DNA from 3 places in the Pseudoduganella sp. R-32 genome. Region 2 is predicted to be linked to each of the others. Evidence: predicted binding sites of a transcription regulator. Region 2 holds the regulator's gene; each other region holds the start of a gene.

Region 1 (7,244 bases), 2.7 Mb from region 2:
CACCGTGGTCGCTTCGGACAGCGCCGGCCCCTATGCCTTCAGCTGGGATTCCGGCAGCGTGGCCAACGGCATGAACAACCTGATCGCCATCGCTTACGATGCAGCCGGCAACGTCGCCACCTCCAGCACCGTGTCGGTCAACGTCTCCAACGCCGCTCCAGCCGTGGTAGCCGATACCACTGCCCCGGTGGTCGCCATCACCAACCCGACTTCGGGCGCTGTTTCCGGTACCGTCAACGTCACCGTCAACGCTTCGGACAACAGCGGCGCTGCCGGCATCAACATGAGCGTGTACATCGACGGCCAACTGAAGGCTTCCGGCGCCGGCTCTTCGCTGTCCTACAGCTGGAACACCCGCAAGCTCGCCAGCGGCACCCACACCGTGCAAGCCGTGGCCAGGGATGCTGCCGGCAATACCTCGACCACCAGCGTCCAGGTAACCCGCTAATTAATATAAATACCCTGTTTGGGCCCGGCTCTGCCGGGCCTTTTTTTATTAGCCGCTGGAAATATCAATTAACTCCATATCAAATGAAATGAAGTTAATATCAATTTCTTCGCGACATTAGTTAACCCTTTGATTTGACTGAATATTATTAATCGCTACAATCCTGCAAGCCAACTTTGCACAAATGCTCAGACGGATTTGTATCAGGATGTAATTTGAGGGAAATTTCATTTGCCTCGCGGTAAATCGTGAATTACTATCGAACCTGAAGTCTGACAAAGGCAAACCGCGCGAAAGCACGGGACGCAAAGTCAACGGTCTAACGACGCGCAAGCGTCCATGACGGCTGGACTGCCAGATACACAGGTGACCCTGATGTCCCCGGTGTGCTCTCCAACTACTCCCTTGGGAGTGGCCGGCAGTCCTTTTTTCTGAAACCTTGAAAAAGGATCTGCTTTAATGAAGAACCGCACCTGCATCGCCACCCTCATCCTCGCTGGCGCCGCCCCTATCGTATTTGCAGCCCCAGGCAACGATACTGATTTTGCTCCCGGCCGTATCCTGGTCGAACCTCAGGCAGGCTTGACTGCCGATGAGTTCGCCAAAGACTTGAAAGGCCATGGCGCCGGCAAGGCCCAGAAGCTTGGTCAGAGCAATATCCATATTATTGACGTGCCGCATGGCTCCGAGAGGGCGATTGCCAACAAGCTGAAACACAATCCCCATTTCAAGTTCGCCGAACTTGACCAGCGTGTGGAAGTCAGCGCGACCACCAACGACCCTTACCTGGGCAGCGAATGGCACATCGGAAAGATCGGCGCCAGCGCCGCGTGGGACAAGACACAGGGCGGCAACATCACCATTGCCATCCTGGATTCGGGCGTTGACGCAAGCCACCCCGACTTCTCGGGCCGCCTGGTAGCAGGCTATAACACCTACGACAATAACACCAACACCGCCGACGTCTGCGGCCACGGCACCAAGGCTGCCGGCTCCGCGGCAGCTGCGTCCAATAACGCCATCGGCGTCGCCGGCGTGGCGGGCCAAGCCAGGATCATGCCAGTGCGCATTGCCTACAACAATTCCGGCACCTGCTACGCCTACTTCTCGACCATGGCCAGCGGCGTGACCTGGGCTGCCGACCACGGCGCCCGCGTGGTCAACATCAGCTACGCCAACGTGCCAACCAGCTCGGCCGTGCAAAGCGCTGCCAACTACCTCAAAGGCAAGGGCGGCCTGCTGTTCGTCTCGGCCGGCAACTACAACCGCGATGAAGGCTTCACCCCGACCGACACCATGATCCCGGTCTCGGCCACCGATTCGGCCGACAACCGTGCCAGCTTCTCCAGCTATGGCGCCTTTGTCGCGCTGTCGGCGCCGGGCGTGGGCATCTACACCACTGTCCAGGGTGGCGGCTACGGCGCGGTCAATGGCACCTCCTTCGCCAGCCCGGTCGCCGCAGCGGTGGCAGCCCTGGTGATGTCGGCCAATCCTTCCCTGAGCGCAGACCAGGTGAAGAGCATCCTGTTCACCACCGCTGTCGACCTGGGCACTGCCGGCCGCGACATCTACTTCGGCTATGGCCGTGTGAATGCTTCGGCTGCCGTAGCAAAAGCTGCGGGTACCACAACCACGGCCGACACCACTGCGCCAACGGTCTCGATCGCTGCCCCGCTGGGCAGCAGCACGGTGTCGGGCATCGTCTCGGTCAACGTCAACGCTGCTGATAACGTCGGCGTGGCGCGCGTGGACTTGAAAGTCAATAGCACGGTGGTAGCGAGCGATGCGAGCAGCCCATTTAGCTTTGCGTGGGATTCCAAAGGCGTTGCCAACGGTATGGCAACCCTGACGGCCGTCGCGCGTGATGCTGCCGGCAATGTGACCTCTTCCACGCCAGTCAGCGTGAACGTCTCGAACAGTACCACCACCATTTCTCCGACGACCGACACGGTTGCGCCCGTTGTGGCTATCACCAACCCAAGCAATGGCGGCACCGTTCACGGCAACGTCAACGTTACCGTGAATGCATCGGACAATAGCGGCGCGGCTGGGATTTCGATGTCGCTTTACGTGGACGGCGCGCTGGTTGCTTCGGGCAGCGGATCGAGCATGGCCTACAGCTGGAAACCCAGCAACGGCAGCCATACCCTGAAAGCAGTCGCACGTGATCGCGCCGGTAACACTGCTGCCAGCAGCGTGAGCGTACGCAAGTAAGCGGCTCTCCAATGAAAAACGGCAGCCTTGGCTGCCGTTTTTTTCATCAGGTCGCGATCAGCGGATACTGCGTCGGCGGCTGAGCGCCAAACCCAGCAGGCCGACACCGAATATAGCCAACGTAGCAGGCTCTGGAATTTCCTGTTCACCGCCTCCGCATTCCGGACGTGTGTCGCCTGGAGGGCATTCAGGCGGATTGCAGTTTTCTTCTCCGTCCACGCAGGCACCGGATTTAGCGGAAGATGCATAGCCCTGGACATGCACTGCTGCAAACAAGCCGTCCGTTCCGCAGGTACGGCCTGGCATGCACGACAGGAACATGAAATCATTGACGCTTAGCGTCTCGCTTAGGTCGACAGAGAGACGCCAGACCGATTCGTTCCCCTGCGCCAGCTCACCCGGGTTCGCATTCACAAAATGGAACACACCATCGTAGCTGCCGGACCCGGTTCCGTTCTGGCAATCCGAGCAGATGCTGGTGTTGGCGTTCACCCCGCTTAACAAGGAGAACGTTCCGGTCTGGGCCAGTGCATCACCGTTGAACCACCAGTCGTTCACATAGATGCCAGACTCCAGCACGCCGGTTGCGACGCTCAGGCTGATGTCCACATAATTCGTGCCATAGTCGGTAAACTTCAGTTGCGCCCACGAGTCGGTTGCAGTCGCCCCAGACTGCAGGGGTGGCGCGTCTCCGGTGTAGACGTTGGCGTTATTAAAATTGAGCGTCCATTCGCCCGCATGAGACAAAGGAGCAACCCCCATCAGCAGTGCTGCTCCCAAGACACCCAGCGCAGTTTTGATACTTTTCATGTTACACCCCCTTTTATTATGGTACGAACTCCTATACGCATATAGCGTGCCTAAAAGTTACTCACCAACGAAATCAATCGGTTAACCTCAGCAGTTAAATCTTGACCCCAAAAATTGTAAGAATTCTCGACATTGACATGAAAGTCACCACTGATTTCGTACGGAAACTTAGGTTTCCCTTAGGGCGCAAGACGGCATCGGGTGCCTGCGTTAAAATGCGCTGGACATGAGCGCTACTAACTTCCAGTTTGAAAATTCCTTCGCAGGTTTGCCGCCAGCGTTCTACACTCACCTGATGCCGACTCCATTGCCGGCGCCTTACCTTGTTGGGCTGAGTCCTGCGGCTGCACGCCTCATTGGTCTTGAACCAGCAACGCTGGCGACGCAAGAAGCGGTTGATATCCTGACCGGCAACCGCCTCGCGGAGCGTTCGAAGCCGCTTGCGGCTGTCTATTCCGGCCACCAGTTTGGCGTCTGGGCCGGCCAGCTCGGCGACGGGCGTGCCATCCTGCTCGGCGATCTAGCCACTCCCGAGGGCCCGATCGAGTTGCAGCTGAAAGGCGCCGGCATGACGCCATACTCGAGGATGGGCGATGGACGCGCCGTGCTGCGCTCGTCCATCCGTGAGTTCCTGTGCTCGGAAGCGATGCATGGCCTCGGCATCCCGACCACCCGCGCCTTGTCGGTAGTCGGTTCTGACCAGGGAATCGTGCGCGAATCGATCGAAACCGCGGCCGTCGTCGTCCGCATGGCCCCAACCTTCATCCGGTTTGGTTCTTTTGAACACTGGTACTACAATCGCAAGCCGGATGAACTCAAGCAATTAGCCGATTACGTCATCGACCGCTTCTACCCTTCCCTGCGCGACGAGGAAAACCCGTACGCTGCCTTGCTGGAAGAAGTGACCCGCCGCACCGCGCGCATGATTGCGCACTGGCAAGCAGTAGGCTTCATGCATGGTGTAATGAATTCCGACAATATGTCGATCCTGGGGCTGACTCTCGATTACGGCCCCTTCGGTTTCATGGACGGATTCGACGCCAACCAGATCTGCAACCATAGCGACGAGCGTGGCCGTTACTCGTATTCCAACCAGCCGCAGATCGGTCACTGGAACTGCTACGCCCTCGCGCAAGCCTTGTTGCCGCTGATTGGCGAAGTCGAACTGACCCAGGAAGCGCTCGACGTCTACCAGCCGGAGTTCGCGCGTCACATCGATCAGCTGCTGCATGCCAAGCTCGGTTTGGCTACCACGCAAGAAGGCGACCGCGAACTGCTTGACGGCCTGTTTGCCATCCTGCAAGCCAACCACACTGACTTCACGATTTTCTTCCGCCGCCTGAGCGCCTTGCGCGCCGGCAGCTCGGAAGGCGACGAACCCTTGCGCGACTTGTTCATCGATCGCCCCGCTTTCGATCAATGGGCCGAAGCTTATCGTGCGCGCCTGCGCGCCGAAAACAGCGACGATGCTGCGCGCAAACTTGCGATGGATCAGGTCAATCCCAAGTATGTGCTGCGAAACTATATGGCACAGCTCGCCATCGAAAAGGCGCAAAATAAGGACTTTTCCGAAGTCGAGCGCCTCTTGACCCTGCTCGAACGCCCCTTCGACGAACAAGCAGAGAATGAACAATATGCAGGCTTTCCGCCAGACTGGTCCAGCCAGCTCTCGGTAAGCTGCTCTTCGTGAGAGATCAACAATGAGCGACAAAGTTGTCAAGACCGATGCCGAATGGCGCGCCCAGCTCGACCCGATGGAATACCAGGTTACCCGCCATGCCGCCACCGAGCGCGCATTTACGGGCAAGTTCTGGGACCACCACGAGCATGGCATTTACACCTGCGTATGCTGCAACACCCCGCTTTTCGAGTCGGATGCCAAATTCGATTCCGGCTGCGGCTGGCCGAGTTACTTCAAGGCGCTCGATCCTGCGAATATCATAGAGAAAACGGATCGCTCGCATGGTATGCTGCGCACCGAAATCATCTGTGCAGTATGTGATGCCCACCTGGGCCACGTCTTCCCTGATGGCCCGCCGCCGACCGGATTGCGCTATTGCATTAATTCGGCCTCGCTGCGCTTTGAACCGAAGCCTTGAAAAGATGAAGATTATTTTTGACCTGTTTCCGCTGATCCTGTTTTTTGTCAGCTACAAATTTGCCGGCAGTCACCAGGAAGCCGCGCATGCCATGCTGAATGCCCATCTTGGCGGCCTGGTTTCCGGCGGAGCGATTCCGGCATCGCAGGCGCCGATCGTGGTCGCGACTATTGTCGGCATTATCGGCACCGCTGCCCAGGTGTTATATCTGCTGGCCCGGCGCAAGAAAGTCGACGGGGCTCTATGGGTTTCCCTGGTAGTGTTTATCGTATTCGGCGGCATGACCATCTATTTCCACGACGATGACTTTATCAAGTGGAAGCCAACCATTATTTACTGGTCGCTTGCGACGGCCATGCTGGTGGCGTACCGCTTCTTCGATAAAAACATGATCCGCCTGGCGATGGAAAAGCAGGTCCAACTGCCGGAACATGTCTGGGTGCGCCTGCATTTCATGTGGATTACCTTCTGGCTGGTGCTGGGTTTTGTGAACCTCTTTGTCGCCTTCATCCTGTTCAAGTCCGATAACGACGCCTGGGTCAATTTCAAGGCTTTCGGAGTTACCGGTTTGATGCTGGTGTTCTTTATCGCACAGGCTTTCTACCTCTCTAAACATATTAAGGATGAAGCATGAGCGACCCGCGCCTTGCCAGGATTCGCGAGCGCCTGGAAGCCTCGCTGGCGCCATCGGAAATCGTGCTGGAAGATGAATCCGCGCTGCATGCCGGCCATGCCGGCGCAGCCTCCGGCGGCGGACATTACAGGCTGAAAATTGTCTCTACTAAATTCGAAGGTGTGAAACTCGTCATGCGCCATCGTCTGGTGTATGATTCCGTGCACGATATGATGCATAAAGAAATTCATGCATTGGCCATTACCGCATTGGCACCGTCCGAAGTATGATATGCGCGGAGTTTTTGGGAAACATCAAAAAGAACCTCGATCGTTGAATAGTAGAGACATCTCGGCGAACCAGCCCAAAATCCCCGCAATTCAGTAAACTTTCCCTAGGAATTAAACTAAATGACTTTCAAGCCAGCCCGCTTGCTGCTCGCACTTATCGCCGTTGCCGCTGCACCAGCTTTCGCCCAGAACGCCGCTGTCGTCAATGGCAAAGCCATCCCGACCGCCAAAGTTGACGCCCTGGTCAAGCAAGTCGTTGCCCAAGGCCAGCAGCAAGACACCCCTCAACTGCGCGAAATGATCAAGAAGTCCCTGATCGGCCGCGAAGTAATGATCCAGGAAGCGGAAAAGCAAGGCCTGGCCAAGAGCAAGGACGTTACCACTGCTCTGGAACAGGCTCGCCAGGACATCATGCTGAACGCCCTGGCTGCTGATTACGTGAAAAAGAACCCGGTTGGCGACGCCGAAATCAAGGCTGAATACGACCGCGCCGTTGCCGCCGAAGGCGACAAGGAATACCACGTGCGCCACATCCTGGTGGAAACCGAAAAAGAAGCAAGCGACATCATCGCCAAGCTGAAAGGCGGCGCCAAGTTTGAAGACCTGGCCAAGAACTCCAAGGACACCGGTTCCGCTGCCAACGGCGGCGACCTGGACTGGGGCACTCCAGCCAACTTCCCTAAAGTCTTCGCTGACGCGTTCACTTCCCTGCAAAAAGGCCAGGTTACCGAGAAGCCAGTGCAAACCCCAAGCGGTTTCCACGTGATCAA
Region 2 (7,244 bases):
GATCCAGCCGACCCGTACCGAACCCCCAGCGACGCCGACGGAGAAGAAGTAAGCATGCAAGCAAATAACTGCGCCAGCACGCTGGTCGTGCGCGGCCTCCAGAAAACCTATGGCAAGCGACAGGTGGTGCACGACGTTTCGCTGCAAGTCGATTGCGGTGAAGTGGTCGGCCTGCTCGGTCCCAACGGTGCCGGCAAGACTACCTCTTTCTACATGATCGTCGGCCTGGTGGCTTCCGATGCAGGCACCATCGATATCGGCGGCACCGACGTGTCGAGCCTGCCGATCCACAAGCGCGCCACGCTGGGCCTGTCCTACCTGCCGCAGGAAGCTTCGGTGTTCCGCAAGCTGACGGTGGAAGAAAACATTCGTGCCGTACTGGAACTGCAGAAGGTGGACGGCAAGCCTCTGCCCAAGGCGGAAATCAAGCAGCGCCTGGAATCGCTGCTGGCCGACTTGCAAATCGAGAAGCTGCGCGAGAACCCGGCCCTGTCGCTGTCGGGTGGCGAGCGCCGCCGCGTGGAAATTGCGCGCGCCCTGGCCACCAACCCGCGCTTCGTGTTGCTCGACGAACCGTTTGCCGGCGTGGATCCGATCGCCGTGATCGAAATCCAACGTATTGTGCGTTTCCTGAAGGAGCGCAATATCGGTGTGCTGATCACCGACCATAATGTGCGTGAGACCCTCGGCATTTGCGACCGCGCCTACATCATCAACCAGGGCGCCGTGCTGGCCTCGGGCCGCCCGGACGACATCATTGCCAACGAATCCGTTCGCCGCGTCTACCTCGGCGAACACTTCCGCATGTAAACGAAGGCCATGAAACAAACACTGCAACTGCGAACCTCGCAACACCTGGCGCTGACGCCGCAGCTGCAACAATCCATCCGCCTGCTGCAGCTGTCCACGCTGGAGCTGCACCAGGAGTTGGAACAGCTGCTTGGCGACAATCCCATGCTGGAGCGCCTTGACGACCCGCTCGACCACTCGGTACGGCTGCTGGCCGATGGCGCCATCAGCCAGGGCAACGGCAATGGCACCGAAGCTCCCGCCACGCCTTCGGCTGAAGGCCCGCAAGGCGAGGGCGGCGAAGCCCCGGCCGCTGCCGGCGAAAGCGATACCTATGAAGGCGGCGACCATGAAGCCGGCAACGGCAGCGACGACGCCGACTGGAGCGCCAGCGCCGGCAGCAAATCCGCCGACGACGAAGACAGCCGCCCGCAACTGGAAGCTTCCGGCTGCACGCTGCGCGAACACCTGCTCGAGCAGATGCGCGTCACCGTGCAGGAGCCGCGCGACCGCGCGCTGATGGAACTGATCATCGATGCGCTGGACGAGAACGGCTACCTGGAAGAGCCGCTGGAAGAAATCCACGAGCGCCTGCCGCCCGAGCTGGAAATCGAACTGGACGACCTGCGCTGCAGCCTGGTGCTGCTGCAAAGCTTCGATCCGCCCGGCGTCGCCGCACGCAATGCCTCCGAATGCCTGGCGCTGCAGATCAGGCGCATGCCCGGCGTGCCGCTGGTGACGCGCCGCATGGCGCTGACCATCGTCGAGAAGCACCTGACCTGGTTCGCCCAGCGCGAGTTCACCAAGCTGAAGAAAGCGCTCGACTGCGACGATGAAGACTTGCGCGAAGCACAGTGCGTGATCCGCCAGTGCAACCCGCATCCGGGCGCCGAATTTGCGTCAGGCGAGTCAGACTACGTGGTGCCGGACGTGATCGTGAAAAAGGGCCGCGGCGGCTGGATCGTCACCCTGAACAACGACGTGGTGCCGCGCCTGCGCGTGAACGCGCTGTATGCCAACCTGCTCAAGCAAGGCAAGAGCGAGTCGCAGATGAATGGCCAGCTGCAGGAGGCCAAGTGGTTGATCAAGAATATGCGCCAGCGCTTCGACACGATCCTGCGCGTCGCGGAAGCGATAGTAGAAAGACAAAAGAACTTTTTCAGTCATGGCGCAGTGGCCATGAGACCCCTTGTGTTGCGTGAAATTGCTGATACACTGGGACTACACGAGAGCACTATTTCTCGCGTAACAACTCAAAAATATATGCTCACCCCGCATGGCATGTTTGAGTTGAAATATTTCTTTGGTAGCCACGTCGCGACCGAAGCCGGGGGGGAGGCTTCCTCGACTGCGATACGGGCACTGATCGTGCAATTGACAGGAGCAGAAGACCCGAAAAATCCTTTATCCGACAGTAAGATTGCGGACATGCTGGGTGAACAAGGCATGGTGATTGCGCGACGGACTGTTGCCAAATATCGAGAAGCGTTGAAGATCCCTCCAGTTAGCCTCCGCAAATCGTTGTAGTGCAGTGCATGGGTTCCTCTGTGCGTTTCGGCGTGCACGAACTCGAGAGCGACATCATCTTTAGGAGTGTGTATGAATCTCACCATCAGTGGACATCATGTCGAAGTGACCCCAGCCATTCGCGAGTACGTGCAGAACAAGCTGGAACGAGTCAAGCGCCATTTCGATCAAGTAATCGATATTGCTGTCATCCTGACTGTAGATAACCTCACCGAGAAAGAGAAACGCCAGAAAGCCGAAATCAACCTGCGCATGTCTGGCAAAACTGTTTACGTCGAAAGCCTGTCGCAAGACCTTTACGCCGCCATCGATACCCTGATTGATAAACTGGATCGCCAGGTCATGAAATACAAGGACCGTGTGCAGAACCACAGTCATGCGGCCATCAAGCATTTCCCGGATACGTATGAGGCACCACCCACCGCCATGTAAAGGACTGGCCGTGCAGCACACCAAAGGGCGCAATTGGCGCCCTTTTTTGCGACCAGTGTGCGTTAGAATATTTGCATGAGCGAACACGTACACACCCAACTCTCCAACGGTACCGGCTTCATCACGCTGGACCGCCCCAAGACCCTCAATTCACTGTCCCTCGACATGGTGCGCGCGATGACGCAGGCGCTGCTGGCATGGCGCGACGATGCGTCGGTGGCGGCGGTCGTGGTGCGCAGCAGCAGCGAACGCGCGCTGTGCGCAGGCGGCGATATCCGCTTCTTCCACGACGTCGGCCGCGGCAATACGCAAGGCGGCAGCGCGCTGCTGGAGGACTTCTTCACCGAAGAATATGCGCTGAACCATTTAATCCATTTCTACCCCAAGCCTTATGTGGCGCTGATGGATGGCGTGGTGATGGGCGGCGGCATGGGCATCGCGCAGGGCGGGCCGGAGTGCGGCGTGCGCATCGTCACGGGCCGTACCAGGATGGCGATGCCCGAGGTGAACATCGGCCTGTTTCCCGACGTGGGCGGCAGTCACTTCCTGTCGCATGCGCCGGGCCAGCTTGGCATGTGGCTCGGCCTCACCGGGCTGACGGTCGGCGCCGCGGATGCGCTCTACCTCGACCTGGCTGACTACTTCGTGCCGGAAACTGAACTGGCCGGACTGGCCAAGCTGTTCGAGTCGACGCCCGGCAAATCGTTGCGCGATGCTGTCGCGGTCTTTGCCGGCCCGCACAACGCCTTCGCCGGCGACAGCGAACTGGAAGCGCAGCGTGCCCTGATCGATCAGCATTTCTCGGCGGGCTCGGTACCCGCCATCATGGATTCGCTGCGAGGCGACAGCACGCCTTTCGCGCAGAAATCGCTGAAGGCAATGGAATTGCGCTCGCCGCTGATGATGAGCGTGACCCACGAGCTGCTGAAGCGCGGCGCGTCGCTGGGCGTGTCCGACTGCTTGCGCATGGAGCGCAACCTGGTGCGCCGCAACTTCGAACACGGCGAGATTTTCGAGGGCGTACGCGCCCTGGTGATCGACAAGGACAACCAGCCGCAGTGGAATCCCGCAACGCTGGCCGAAGTGACGCCCGCCATGGTGGAGCGCTTCTTCGAACCATGCTGGCCGGCCTGGGCGCACCCCTTGCGCCACCTCGCATGAGGGATCTGGACCGGATCGACCGGGGCATCCTGAATATCCTGCAAGAAGATGCCAGCACGCCGTTGCGCGAGATCGCGGAGCGCTTGCATTCGTCGGTCGCGACCTGCCAGCGCCGCATCGAAAGGCTGCGCAACGACGGCGTGCTGGTCAAGGCTGTCGCGCTGGTTGACCGCGCGCTTGCCGGGCGGCCCCTGACGGTATTCGTGTCGGTCGAACTGGAGAAGCAGAATACCGACATCCTCAAGCAGTTCGAGCACCGCATGCGTTCCGAGCCCGAGGTGATGTCCTGCTACGAAGTGGCCGGCGAGTTCGACTTCCACCTGATCGTCACGGTGGAGTCGATGGAAGAGTACAGCGCCTTCACACGGCGCGTTTTCACCTCGCACCACAACGTCATCAACGTCAAGAGCCTGTTCGCGATGAACTGCTCCAAGTTCGAGACCAAGCTGACGCTGTAGTCACGGCTCGCAGCTGTAGCGCAAGCTGTCGTCCAGCGCGAGCGGCAGCACCAGCGTATGGAACTTGCGGGCGTTGGCATCGGCGCACAGCTTGGCGCGCGCTGCGGGATCGCTGCTGTATGGCGCAGCATACTCCGCATTGAATACCGGCTTGCCGCTGGCGATGAAAGCCTGGTAGCCCTCGCATTCGGCGAACTCATGGCATTGTTCGTTGACGGCGAAATCGAAATCGCCTACCAGGTCCTTCAACTGATCCGTATCGTTTTTCAATGCAATGGACATTCCCCGGTGGTGCGCTTCGCTTGCCAGGAATCGGTTGTAATCGAGCTGCGTGGCGGCGGTAAGGGCGAAGCCGCTGTTGTTCGCATAGCCGTCCACGTTGTCTGCTTCAACGCCATTGCATCCCTTGGAGACTGCCAGGTCCAACCGCGCAAGCATGATCTTCCGCACAGTTGCCGAGCGCGTGTCGAGCCATCGCTCCCCTGCCCAACCTTGCAGGTCCTTGCCCATGTCGGCTGGCGCAAAGCCGGAAAAGTCGGGACGCCAGTTTTCGGAGCTGCCGGCTGAAAAATAGCAGACCACTTTCTTGCCGCTCGCCTTCAATGCCTGGACGGTAGCAGGCGCTGTATCGAACAGATCGATGTCGTACACGGTTGCCGGATAGGCGGTATTGACCGTCCCTTTCAACTGCCACTGCCAGGTATCGCCCAACGCAGGTTTCCAGTAGGCGGCTGGTGCGCTTGCAGGCGGCGGCGTATCCGAACTGCTTCCGCCGCCGCATCCGCTCATCGTCGCCAGCGCCAGGCAGAAGATACTGATCGGAAGCAGCCGCCGGGTGTGTTGTCGCATCAATTCATCCTTGAAAATATTGGCCGGCAATAGTTTCACGGACGGCTTACGGCATGCTTACTCCCTGGCGCTCATGTGCTTAGGTCAGTGTCGTCCCAGTCATCTCCTGGCGCCAATGCCCAGGTGAACGAATGGCGGCGCTCATGAACGGCTCCGCCGTGCGCTATCGGATCGAAGTCTTTGGGCACGGTCATGCTCCCCATTTGCGCGCTCCTGACAGCGTTATGCGCGCAGTAGAATTTGTATTCCATGAAAATGACCTCGCCGGCCGCGCGTAATGAAGCGCTCGCCGCGAAGTCGGCGATATTGCCATCCCAGTCGGGCAGGAAATCAAATAACATCGCCTCGATGACTTCGTCGGATATTTGACTGGCGTCCAGCGTCGGCACCTGTGCAAAACCCAAGATCCAGGCCAGCGCCCACATATTCTCCAGCCTCCAGCCGACAGTTTGGCCATGTACTGCTTGGGATTCGTGGCGCGGCAGATCGATCAAAGCAAGTTCGCTCTCCGTCATTGCGGCACGCAGGTCGTTTCGCTCGATATAGCCCTGCAGTTGGGCGGTTTCGGCCAAGCGTACAGGCATTGCCGCCCAGGCAAATACGGCTTGCAGTGCCATCAAGCGCCTGCATAGCGTTTGCGCATCACGCAAAGTGATGTCCAGGTCGGGAAGTGGCAAGGAATTCGCGGGCTGAAAGCCGAGCGCCATCAGTTCGCTGAAAACGCGTTGCTTCAGTTTCAGTGCGATGCTGTTACCTGCACCGGACGGCGCCGTGATGGGAGTGTATTTCGGCCATTTGGCCTGAGGATCCAATGCAGACAAATCCTCACCATACAGCACCCTTCCGTTTGAATCCCGCATGGACGAGGGAGTGAACCAGACTGCATCGAGCGCTTCTGCGATCACCGACAGGATCTCGTATCTTTCGTCATCGGCTTCTGCGTCGGGCTCGCAGCTTGTGCCAAGCGCGAAACCGAATTTCTCGGTCAGGGCGAGTACCCTTGCCTGTGCAGGAGCGTGCGGGAAGCGTGCGAAATAGCCGCGCATTCCGCCCATCTGGTCCTGCCACGCTTGTCCGCTGTAATAATCCGGATCGTGGGTGATACTCAGGCGTTTCTTCTTCAGCCATCCGCCGGTCGTCACTTCGATTTCGCTCCACGCGTCGTCGGTGCCCGTGACTTTGAACTTTGCATTCAATTTCTTCAGGACTTCGATTACTAGCCCAGGGTTTATTTCCTGAGCGAATAGCGAAACAGGTTCAGTTGCCATCGTTTGAGTTTCCTTTGTGTCGCCGACCTTTACTCCAGTCGGTCGCGAGCGATGTTGTTGCGTATGGCATAGGCGGCCGCCATCGTGGAAAGGCAGGGCAGCCAAACCCATAGGAGTTCAGATTTAATTACAGTCAAGCCGGCGGGGCCCAGGAAGCGCCCCATGGTCAATGGCGATACGCGGATAAACTGGACCGGGAAGAAATGCCGCTGATCGGAGAATGGCCACCAGATGGCTGCACCGAGGCCGCCGGTTGTCAGCATGTCGAGCAAGGGATGCGAAACGCAGGCAACCGACACGAACGCCATCGTCACCCATCGTTTCGCGTGCAGCCACGGTGCGGCCAGTGCAGCCAGCATTCCCAATGCAAGTGCAAACGCGATCGAATGCGATGCCCCGCGGTGGCCAAGCTGGTTCGCGTATTCGATGCCGAGCTTGAAAGCGATGACGTCCATGTCAGGCACGATTGCCGCAACCATGCCTGCGAACAGCAGCCGGCGTGAAATGCGGTCCGGGCCAAGTACGACACCGAGTGCCAGCGGAATCGCTGGGTGGGTAAGGATGGTGGGCATGGTGCAGAGGAAATTAAAGCGGCACCTGGCAGAACAGGTTCACCAAAAACGAAACGTCGAGGTATTTGCGGCCAGTCTTCTGGACTAGTGTCGGGATTCGCTCTCTGACTGCCAAATAGAAGGAGGCATCCATTACTCTTTGGGACAGTCGACCGGAGGCAACGGGCCGAATACGACCTCGGAGTCAG
Region 3 (7,244 bases), 2.2 Mb from region 2:
TCTTCAACGCGGGCCTTCTTCTCTTTCATCTCGACTTCGGTGGCTGCGCCAACCTTGATCACGGCAACGCCGCCGGCCAGCTTGGCCACGCGCTCTTGCAGTTTTTCGCGGTCGTAGTCGGAGGTCGCGCCTTCGATCTGGGTGCGGATCTGTGCCACGCGGCCTTCGATGGCCGAAGCTTCGCCTGCGCCGTCGATGACGATGGTGTTTTCCTTGCCCACTTCGATGCGCTTGGCTTGGCCCAGTTCTGCCAGGGTGGCTTTTTCCAGGGTCAGGCCGACTTCTTCAGCCACTACCTGGCCGCCGGTCAGGATGGCGATGTCTTCCAGCATGGCCTTGCGACGGTCGCCGAAGCCAGGAGCTTTCACTGCGCAGGTCTTCAGGATGCCGCGGATGTTGTTGACCACCAGGGTCGCCAGTGCTTCGCCTTCGATGTCTTCAGCGATGATCAGCAGTGGACGGCCGGCTTTTGCTACTTGCTCCAGTACTGGCAGCAGGTCGCGGATGTTGGAGATCTTCTTGTCGCACAGCAGGACGAATGGGTTCTCCAGGACGGCAACTTGCTTTTCCTGGTTGTTGATGAAGTATGGGGACAGGTAGCCGCGGTCGAACTGCATGCCTTCCACGATGTCCAGCTCGTCGTGCAGGGACTTGCCGTCTTCAACGGTGATGACGCCTTCCTTGCCCACTTTTTCCATCGCTTCGGAGATGCGCTCGCCGATCGATGCGTCGGAGTTGGCGGAGATCGCGCCAACCTGGGCGATTTCCTTGGAGGTGGTGCATGGCTTGGAGATGGACTTCAGCTGTTCGACGGTGGCAGCAACTGCCTTGTCGATGCCGCGCTTCAGGTCCATCGGGTTCATGCCGGCGGCAACGTATTTCATGCCTTCGCGGACGATGGCCTGGGCCAGCACGGTTGCGGTGGTGGTACCGTCACCGGCGTTGTCGGAGGTCTTGGAAGCGACTTCCTTGACCATCTGCGCGCCCATGTTCATCAGCTTGTCTTTCAGTTCGATCTCTTTGGCGACCGAAACGCCGTCCTTGGTGACGGTTGGGGCGCCGAAGGAGCGCTCCAGCACCACGTTGCGGCCTTTCGGGCCCAGGGTGACTTTCACTGCGTTGGCGAGGATGTTCACGCCTTCGACCATCTTGGAACGTGCGGAATCGCCGAAAATGACTTCTTTAGCTGCCATGTTTGTTTCTCCTGAATTCTGTATCTAGGGGGCTGTGATTACTTCTGTACCACGGCCATGATGTCTTCTTCGCGCATTACCAGCAGTTCCTGGCCGTCTACCTTGACGGCTTGGCCGGCGTATTTGCCGAACAGAACGCGGTCGCCCACTTTCACTTCCAGAGCACGCACGGTGCCGTTGTCAGCAACTTTGCCGTTGCCAACTGCCAGCACTTCACCCTGGTCCGGCTTTTCAGCGGCTGCATCAGGGATGATCAGGCCGGACGCGGTCTTGGTTTCCTGGTCCAGGCGTTTGACGATGACGCGGTCATGCAAAGGGCGAAGGTTCATACAAAACTCCTTTTACTCGGTTTATTGACAGTTGTTAGCACTCTCGGCTAACGAGTGCCAACAATTATAGGGACGACACTTTCCCTTTTCAAGGGAATTTCTTTGCGCTTGGTCAAGCGTTGAATTGATATCAATCATGCCAGAGATGCAACGGCATGGCGCGCGAGTGGCGGGGAGGGGGTAAAGCGGGGCAGTTATAAAAGAAAAATGGGACCGTCGCCGGTCCCATCATGGTCACGCACGCAGATCAATGCTGTTTGCGGCGATGCACGCCGGCCATGCCGAGCAGGCCGATGCCGAGCAACCCCAGCACGCCCGGTTCAGGGACGGGGGCGACAAAATCGAGGATACCGCCTTCCTGCGTGATGGCAATGTCGAGGGCGTTGGTGCAATCCACGGTATCGCAATCGACGCCTTGCGTGGTGTTGTTGAATGCTGCGAACGAGGCAGTGTAGAACGGATCCGGGTCGAAGAAGTAGGCTTTGCCTTCCGCAGTCAGGAACCAGCTCATGGTGACGTTCTGGAACACGCCGCCGAGGTTGTCGATGCCGCCTACGCCATTGTAGGCAAAGTCGGACCAGGCCAGCTGGGTCTGGGCGCCGGCAAAGTTAATGGACGGATCGGTTCCGACCACGGCCTGGTTATAGGTGTTGTCGTTGCCGACGTCGGCCCACAGCTGCAGCGACAGCGCGGTCGGGGTGCAGGAAACGCCCGGGCCAAGAATGCCGCTGCAAGAGAAGTCCTGGTGGAACGTGGCATACAAGCCATAGTCGAAGTTGACGCGGGTATCCGTAGTCGACACGTTGTTCGAATTCAGCGAAAAGCCGCTGAACACGATGTAGCCGTTGGACACGTAATTGTTGCCCACGCCGGTATAGGCCACGCGCGCGGACGACACGCCGTTGATGGCGTCGGCGGTGAAGATGTTGCCGGCAGGTGCCAGTCCCGTTGGGTCCACCTGGAAGGAGGGTGCAGCGGCAGCGCTGCCAGTTGCCAGAGCGCCAAACGCTAGCAGCATGCTGGCGGCCAGGCCGCGAACGCTAGGTGTGAGAATCTTCATTACATTTCTCCGTTGAGAGGATAAAGCACCAGTTTTGGGATGACTGAGCATTAAATTTGTTCAGGTCATGATCTTTATCAAAGCAATACATATGCCACATTTAAAATGCGGCCGAAAAACAAAAACTTAGTATTAACTTTCAAACCATGTTGTTTGCGCTGCGCGGCCTGCTCTGTAAAATATTCCGACATGTAGCTTCTCAAGATTAAGTAGCAAATTCAATGACTTGGATGATATATTTGGTGAGCATTCGCATGTTTTGATATTTTGTGTGACTTTTTATGCCGCGCTCGGCGTGAGTATTAATTTAAAATTAAACTGCATTTATTTCGACTGCGCGGCAAGCATTGCCGAGAATTTGCGCTTGGCTAACTGAATTGCTAGCCAGTTCAGGGGATGGCTATTGCCGCCCGGTCGCCAGGTGTAGACGAATTTGTCGCGATAGGCGTCGTACTGGAAGCCATGCGGTGCGGCCAGGATCTTGCCGCGCTTGAGCATCATCTTGACGGCCTGGGTGGCGGCCACGCCCGAGCAAAGCTGGCAAGCCATCGAGGTCGAGGCGCCGCGCCGCTCCGCCAGGTTGATACCGCCCGGCACCAGGTAGCTGCGATGCAGGGCGGCCGGCGCTAGGCCGACCAGGAAGCGGATTGCCATGTCCAGCTCCGGCAGGTCGCCCCAGCCGAAGTACTCTTCGAAGGTCGTCCCGCCCGGCACGAAGTTCAGGCCCGCCACGCTCATGCCCAGCGGCGCCGCGCAAGTGGCCGGCACGCCCAGCGCCTCGCACATGGCATAGGTCTGCTTGCGCGCCTCGAAGGCGAAGAAGTCGAGCCCGTCGACATACACGTCCGCCCCCTGCAGGAAATCGCGCAGGTTGCCCTGGTTGACGCCCTGCGGAAAGGTGCGGATCTTGACTTCGGGGTTGATGTCGCGCGCCATGCGCGCCATCACCTCCACCTTGGGCTGGCCCAGCGTCGACATGAAGGCGCCGGCCTGGCGGTTGAAGTTGGGGATGTCGAAGGTGTCGAAGTCGGCCAGGTGGAAGGCGCCCACGCCCATGCGCGCCAAGGCCAGCAAATGCACGCCGCCCACGCCGCCGACGCCGGCGATCGCCACGCATTTGTTGCGCAGTGCCTGCTGCTCCGCTTCGGTGACCCAGCCGATATTGCGCGAGAAGGCTTGCTCGTAATCGAAGCGGCGTTCGGTGTTGGATTCGGCCATGGCGATTATTCCTGTTCCCGCAGGCGGTTGATGATTCCCGCTTCTTCATGCTGCGAGAAGAACAGGGGATAGAAGGAACGTTCCTCGGAATCGGGCTGTCCGCCATGGAGGCGGATCTGCTCCTTCATGTACGACAGTTCGATGTGCATCAGCACCCCGCGCACGTTGACGCGCGGATTGACGACCTCTTCGCCAAGCTGGCGAAAGCCGAGCATGCGCTGGTAGAACTGGCGATGGCGCGGCGTGACTTCGATGAACAGCACGTCGTAGCGGTGGATGTCGTAGGCATACATGACGGCCAGGTGGATCAGCGCTGCCAGGTAGCTCTTCGATTTTGGCCCCATGTCGAAGGCCAGCTTGATGAATTCGCAGACACGTTTGCCGCGCGCCCGGAAGGCGTCGATCTCGGCGCGGAACAGCTGGTCGGCCAGGATGCCGGATGGGCTGTCCAGCCCCAGGGTCAGCGTGCCGACTGCTTCGTCGCGGTTGTGCGCCATGAGCGTGACGCGGTTCGGGTCATCGGTCAGTGCATGGGTGCCCTCCAGGCCACGCCAGGCGTACATCTTGTGGATCAGCATGCTAGCCTTGCTACGCCCTTCGGGCGTGTCGACTAATCTGATGCCGAAGGTGTTCTCCCCGGTGACGATGTCCTGCATTTCCGCCAGCAAGCGGTCATCGCGAAAGGGGTCGTCGGTGCGTGTTGCGTCCAGCGCAGCGTCGACCCGTTCGACCTGCTTGTACTGCATAGTCCCTCCCAGCAAAACTTGTCAGAATTTGTGGTCTTTTCGTAAATAAATAATGACAAGTTCAGCTTGCTGTCGCAACGGGAGCTCATGCAAGCGTGCGCGGGAAGGGCGTGCCGGCACGTCCTCTCTATGAACGAAGGGTGTTTGGCATTTCCGGACGGCTATATTTCTTGGGAGCTTGATATGCCTGAAATGCTAGTCAGTTGTCGCTTGCGCTTGCAGGCAGGGACAGGCTGAACGTCACCTCGCTGGAGGTGCAGTCGGACAGGCGCAGTTCGCCGCCGTGGGCGCGGGCGATCTCGCGCGCCAGGGCCAGGCCCAGTCCCACGCCGGCCACGCGGCGGTTGTAGGCATGGCCGGCGCGGTAGAAGCGGTCGAACAGGCGGTCGCGCTGCTCGATGGCGATGCCGGCGGAGGCGTTGGCCACGTCGATCTGCCAGCCGCTGGCGGTGCGGCGGCCGGTGATGGCGATCCAGCCTTGCGGCACGCCGTATTTGACGGCATTGCTGACCAGGTTTTGCAGTACCTGGCGCAGCAGGTCCGCATCGCCTTGCGCCTGCATGCGCGGCGGCATGTCAAGCCGCAGCGGGCGCTCGGGCGCCATCAGGTCCAGGTCGTCGGCCAGTTCGCGCAGGACCGGCACCAGGTCGAGCGCCTGCATCGGTATCTGGAGCTGGCCGGCGTCCGCGCGCGACAGCATCAGCAGCTTGCGCACCACGTTGTCGAGACGGCGCACTTCGTCCAGCATGTCGGCCAGCGACTGTTCCAGTTCCGGATAGGCGGCGGCGCGTTCGAAGGCCCGTTCCAGCTCGCCCTGCAGGATCGAGACCGGCGTGCGCAGTTCGTGCGCGGCGTCGCCGGAGAAGCGGGCCGACTGCAGGAAGCTGCGCTCGAGCCGGTCCAGCATGTCGTTGAACACCGTGACCAGGCGCTCGAACTCCTGCACCTCCTCGTCGGCCGCCACGCGCTGGCGCAAATCGCTGGCGCGAATGCGCTCCATCACGCTGCTCAGGTGCTCGATCGGACGCATGGCGCGCCCGGCCAGGTACCAGGCCACGCCGCATACGATCAGGCACAGCACGACCACGAATGCGCCGAAGCGCTTGATCGACACGGCCAGCTGCGCTTCCGACAGGGTGGTGTTGACGCCCATCTGCACCAGCACGCTGCCGCGCCGGACCTGGCCGATGCGCCATTGGCTGCCGCCGCCGTAGTAAGTGCGCAGCTGCCTGTCGTTCGCTTCCGGCACCAGCAGCGAAGCGGGCCAGTTGGGGCTTTGGTAAATCACGCCGCGCGCATCGTCCGCCGCGCGCAGGATGGCGAATTTCTCGTCGTCTCCTTCCGGCGCAAAGCCGCTGAAGCTGGCGTTCAGGTGGGCGTCGATGGCATTCCAGAGCGGGACCGGCGAAGCGCCGAAGCCCGGCCCGGCCAGTTGGGCCAGCATGACGCGGTCGATGATGGCTGCGCGCCGGTTTAGCAAGGTCAGGGCGGCGGCGACAAACAGCACGGCCACCACCGCCGTGACCAGGCCGCCGGTCGTCAGCGCCACCCGCAGCCGGTACGAACGGATGAAGGGGCGGTGCGACGGCGTCATGCTTCGCCGTCGGGCTTGCGCAGGCGGTAGCCGACGCCGCGCACTGCTTCGATGGCTACGTGTTCGGGCAAGGCCAGCTTCTTGCGCAGGCGCTGGATGCAGACGTCGACCATATTGGTTTGCGGGTCGAAATCGTAGCCCCAAACATGCTCGAGGATCTGGGTGCGGGTATACACCCGGCCCGGGGCGCGCATCAGGTATTCCATCAGGTTGAATTCGCGGCTGGTCAGTTCTACTTCGCGGCCATCGAGTTCCGCCACGCGCGACAGGCGGTCCAGCTTGAGCGGGCCGGCGGTCAGCACGTTCTGCCGCTCGCCGCTCACGCGGCGCAGCAGGGCGTGGATGCGGGCAATCAGTTCTTCCACATAGAACGGCTTGGCCAGGTAATCGTCGGCGCCCAGGTTCAGGCCTTCCAGCCGGTCGTCCAGTTCATTGCGCGCGGTGAGCAGGATCACCGGCGTATCGCGGCCGTCGCGGCGCAGGGCTTTCAGGATCGCCAGGCCGTCGCGGCCCGGCACCATGATGTCGAGCAGGATGATGTCGTACTGGCGTGACAGCGCGTAGTCATAGCCCTGGTTCCCATCTTCGCAATGGTCCACCAGGATGCCTTGTTCGCGCAATCCGCTGCATACAAAGCTCGCGATCCGCTGTTCGTCTTCTACCAGTAGGGCTTTCATGCCCAGCATTGTCAGGAAATGCCAAAGCGCCGTCAATGCGAACGGCGCTCGATTACAGCTTTGTAATCAAAGCGTGGGCCAGCTGTCATTTTCGTTTGGTGTAATGGCGGGGTTCAATCACGGGAGACGGATCATGAGCCTTGGCATCTGGTTCAGGGAGCTAGGCAATGACCTGGCCGACATCGGCGGCGCATTCAAGGACGTGTGCATCGACATCGCAGCGGCGGCGCGCAAGATTGCGGGCCATCCTTTCAAATGAGCTACAATCGTAAGAATGTTTAACACCAAGTTGACCGTGCAACCGTACGGCCATATAGTTTCGGGATGATCGCAGACTTCCAAGAACTTTCCGATAAAATCGACCGCCTGGCGGAACTCGCGCACACCTTGCGCCGTGAGAACGCTCAGTTGCGCCAGGCAAATGCAG

Evidence for each region. The regulator sigma-54, encoded in region 2, starts transcription at its own class of promoters, with help from an activator protein. The targets are predictions, from matches to a motif close to TGGCANGNAANCTGCTTT.
Region 1: the regulator sigma-54 is predicted to act here: its motif matches at 3,507-3,524, upstream of ACN9MU_RS17235 (PEP-CTERM sorting domain-containing protein).
Region 3: the regulator sigma-54 is predicted to act here: its motif matches at 2,662-2,679, upstream of pepA (flocculation-associated PEP-CTERM protein PepA).

What each region holds. Positions count from the first base shown of each region.
Region 1 is NZ_CP183987.1:3,762,480-3,769,723, reverse strand. Features, by position in the region: gene ACN9MU_RS17245 (S8 family serine peptidase) at 1-448, shown strand, start outside; cyclic di-GMP riboswitch class I at 719-807, shown strand; gene ACN9MU_RS17240 (S8 family serine peptidase) at 908-2,662, shown strand; gene ACN9MU_RS17235 (PEP-CTERM sorting domain-containing protein) at 2,720-3,472, opposite strand; gene ACN9MU_RS17230 (protein adenylyltransferase SelO) at 3,699-5,162, shown strand; gene msrB (peptide-methionine (R)-S-oxide reductase MsrB) at 5,173-5,571, shown strand; gene ACN9MU_RS17220 (septation protein A) at 5,555-6,205, shown strand; gene ACN9MU_RS17215 (BolA family protein) at 6,202-6,474, shown strand; gene ACN9MU_RS17210 (peptidylprolyl isomerase) at 6,595-7,244, shown strand, end outside.
Region 2 is NZ_CP183987.1:1,026,503-1,033,746, forward strand. Features, by position in the region: gene lptA (lipopolysaccharide transport periplasmic protein LptA) at 1-52, shown strand, start outside; gene lptB (LPS export ABC transporter ATP-binding protein) at 55-810, shown strand; gene ACN9MU_RS04805 (RNA polymerase factor sigma-54) at 820-2,316, shown strand; gene hpf (ribosome hibernation-promoting factor, HPF/YfiA family) at 2,389-2,748, shown strand; gene ACN9MU_RS04815 (enoyl-CoA hydratase/isomerase family protein) at 2,824-3,909, shown strand; gene ACN9MU_RS04820 (Lrp/AsnC family transcriptional regulator) at 3,906-4,367, shown strand; gene ACN9MU_RS04825 (endo alpha-1,4 polygalactosaminidase) at 4,368-5,216, opposite strand; gene ACN9MU_RS04830 (DUF4272 domain-containing protein) at 5,288-6,484, opposite strand; gene ACN9MU_RS04835 (metal-dependent hydrolase) at 6,514-7,056, opposite strand; gene ACN9MU_RS04840 (hypothetical protein) at 7,189-7,244, opposite strand, start outside.
Region 3 is NZ_CP183987.1:5,714,577-5,721,820, reverse strand. Features, by position in the region: gene groL (chaperonin GroEL) at 1-1,193, opposite strand, end outside; gene groES (co-chaperone GroES) at 1,232-1,522, opposite strand; gene pepA (flocculation-associated PEP-CTERM protein PepA) at 1,770-2,582, opposite strand; gene ACN9MU_RS26180 (ThiF family adenylyltransferase) at 2,907-3,800, opposite strand; gene ACN9MU_RS26175 (N-acyl amino acid synthase FeeM domain-containing protein) at 3,806-4,546, opposite strand; gene ACN9MU_RS26170 (sensor histidine kinase) at 4,746-6,140, opposite strand; gene ACN9MU_RS26165 (response regulator transcription factor) at 6,137-6,817, opposite strand; gene ACN9MU_RS26160 (hypothetical protein) at 6,951-7,076, shown strand; gene ACN9MU_RS26155 (hypothetical protein) at 7,142-7,244, shown strand, end outside.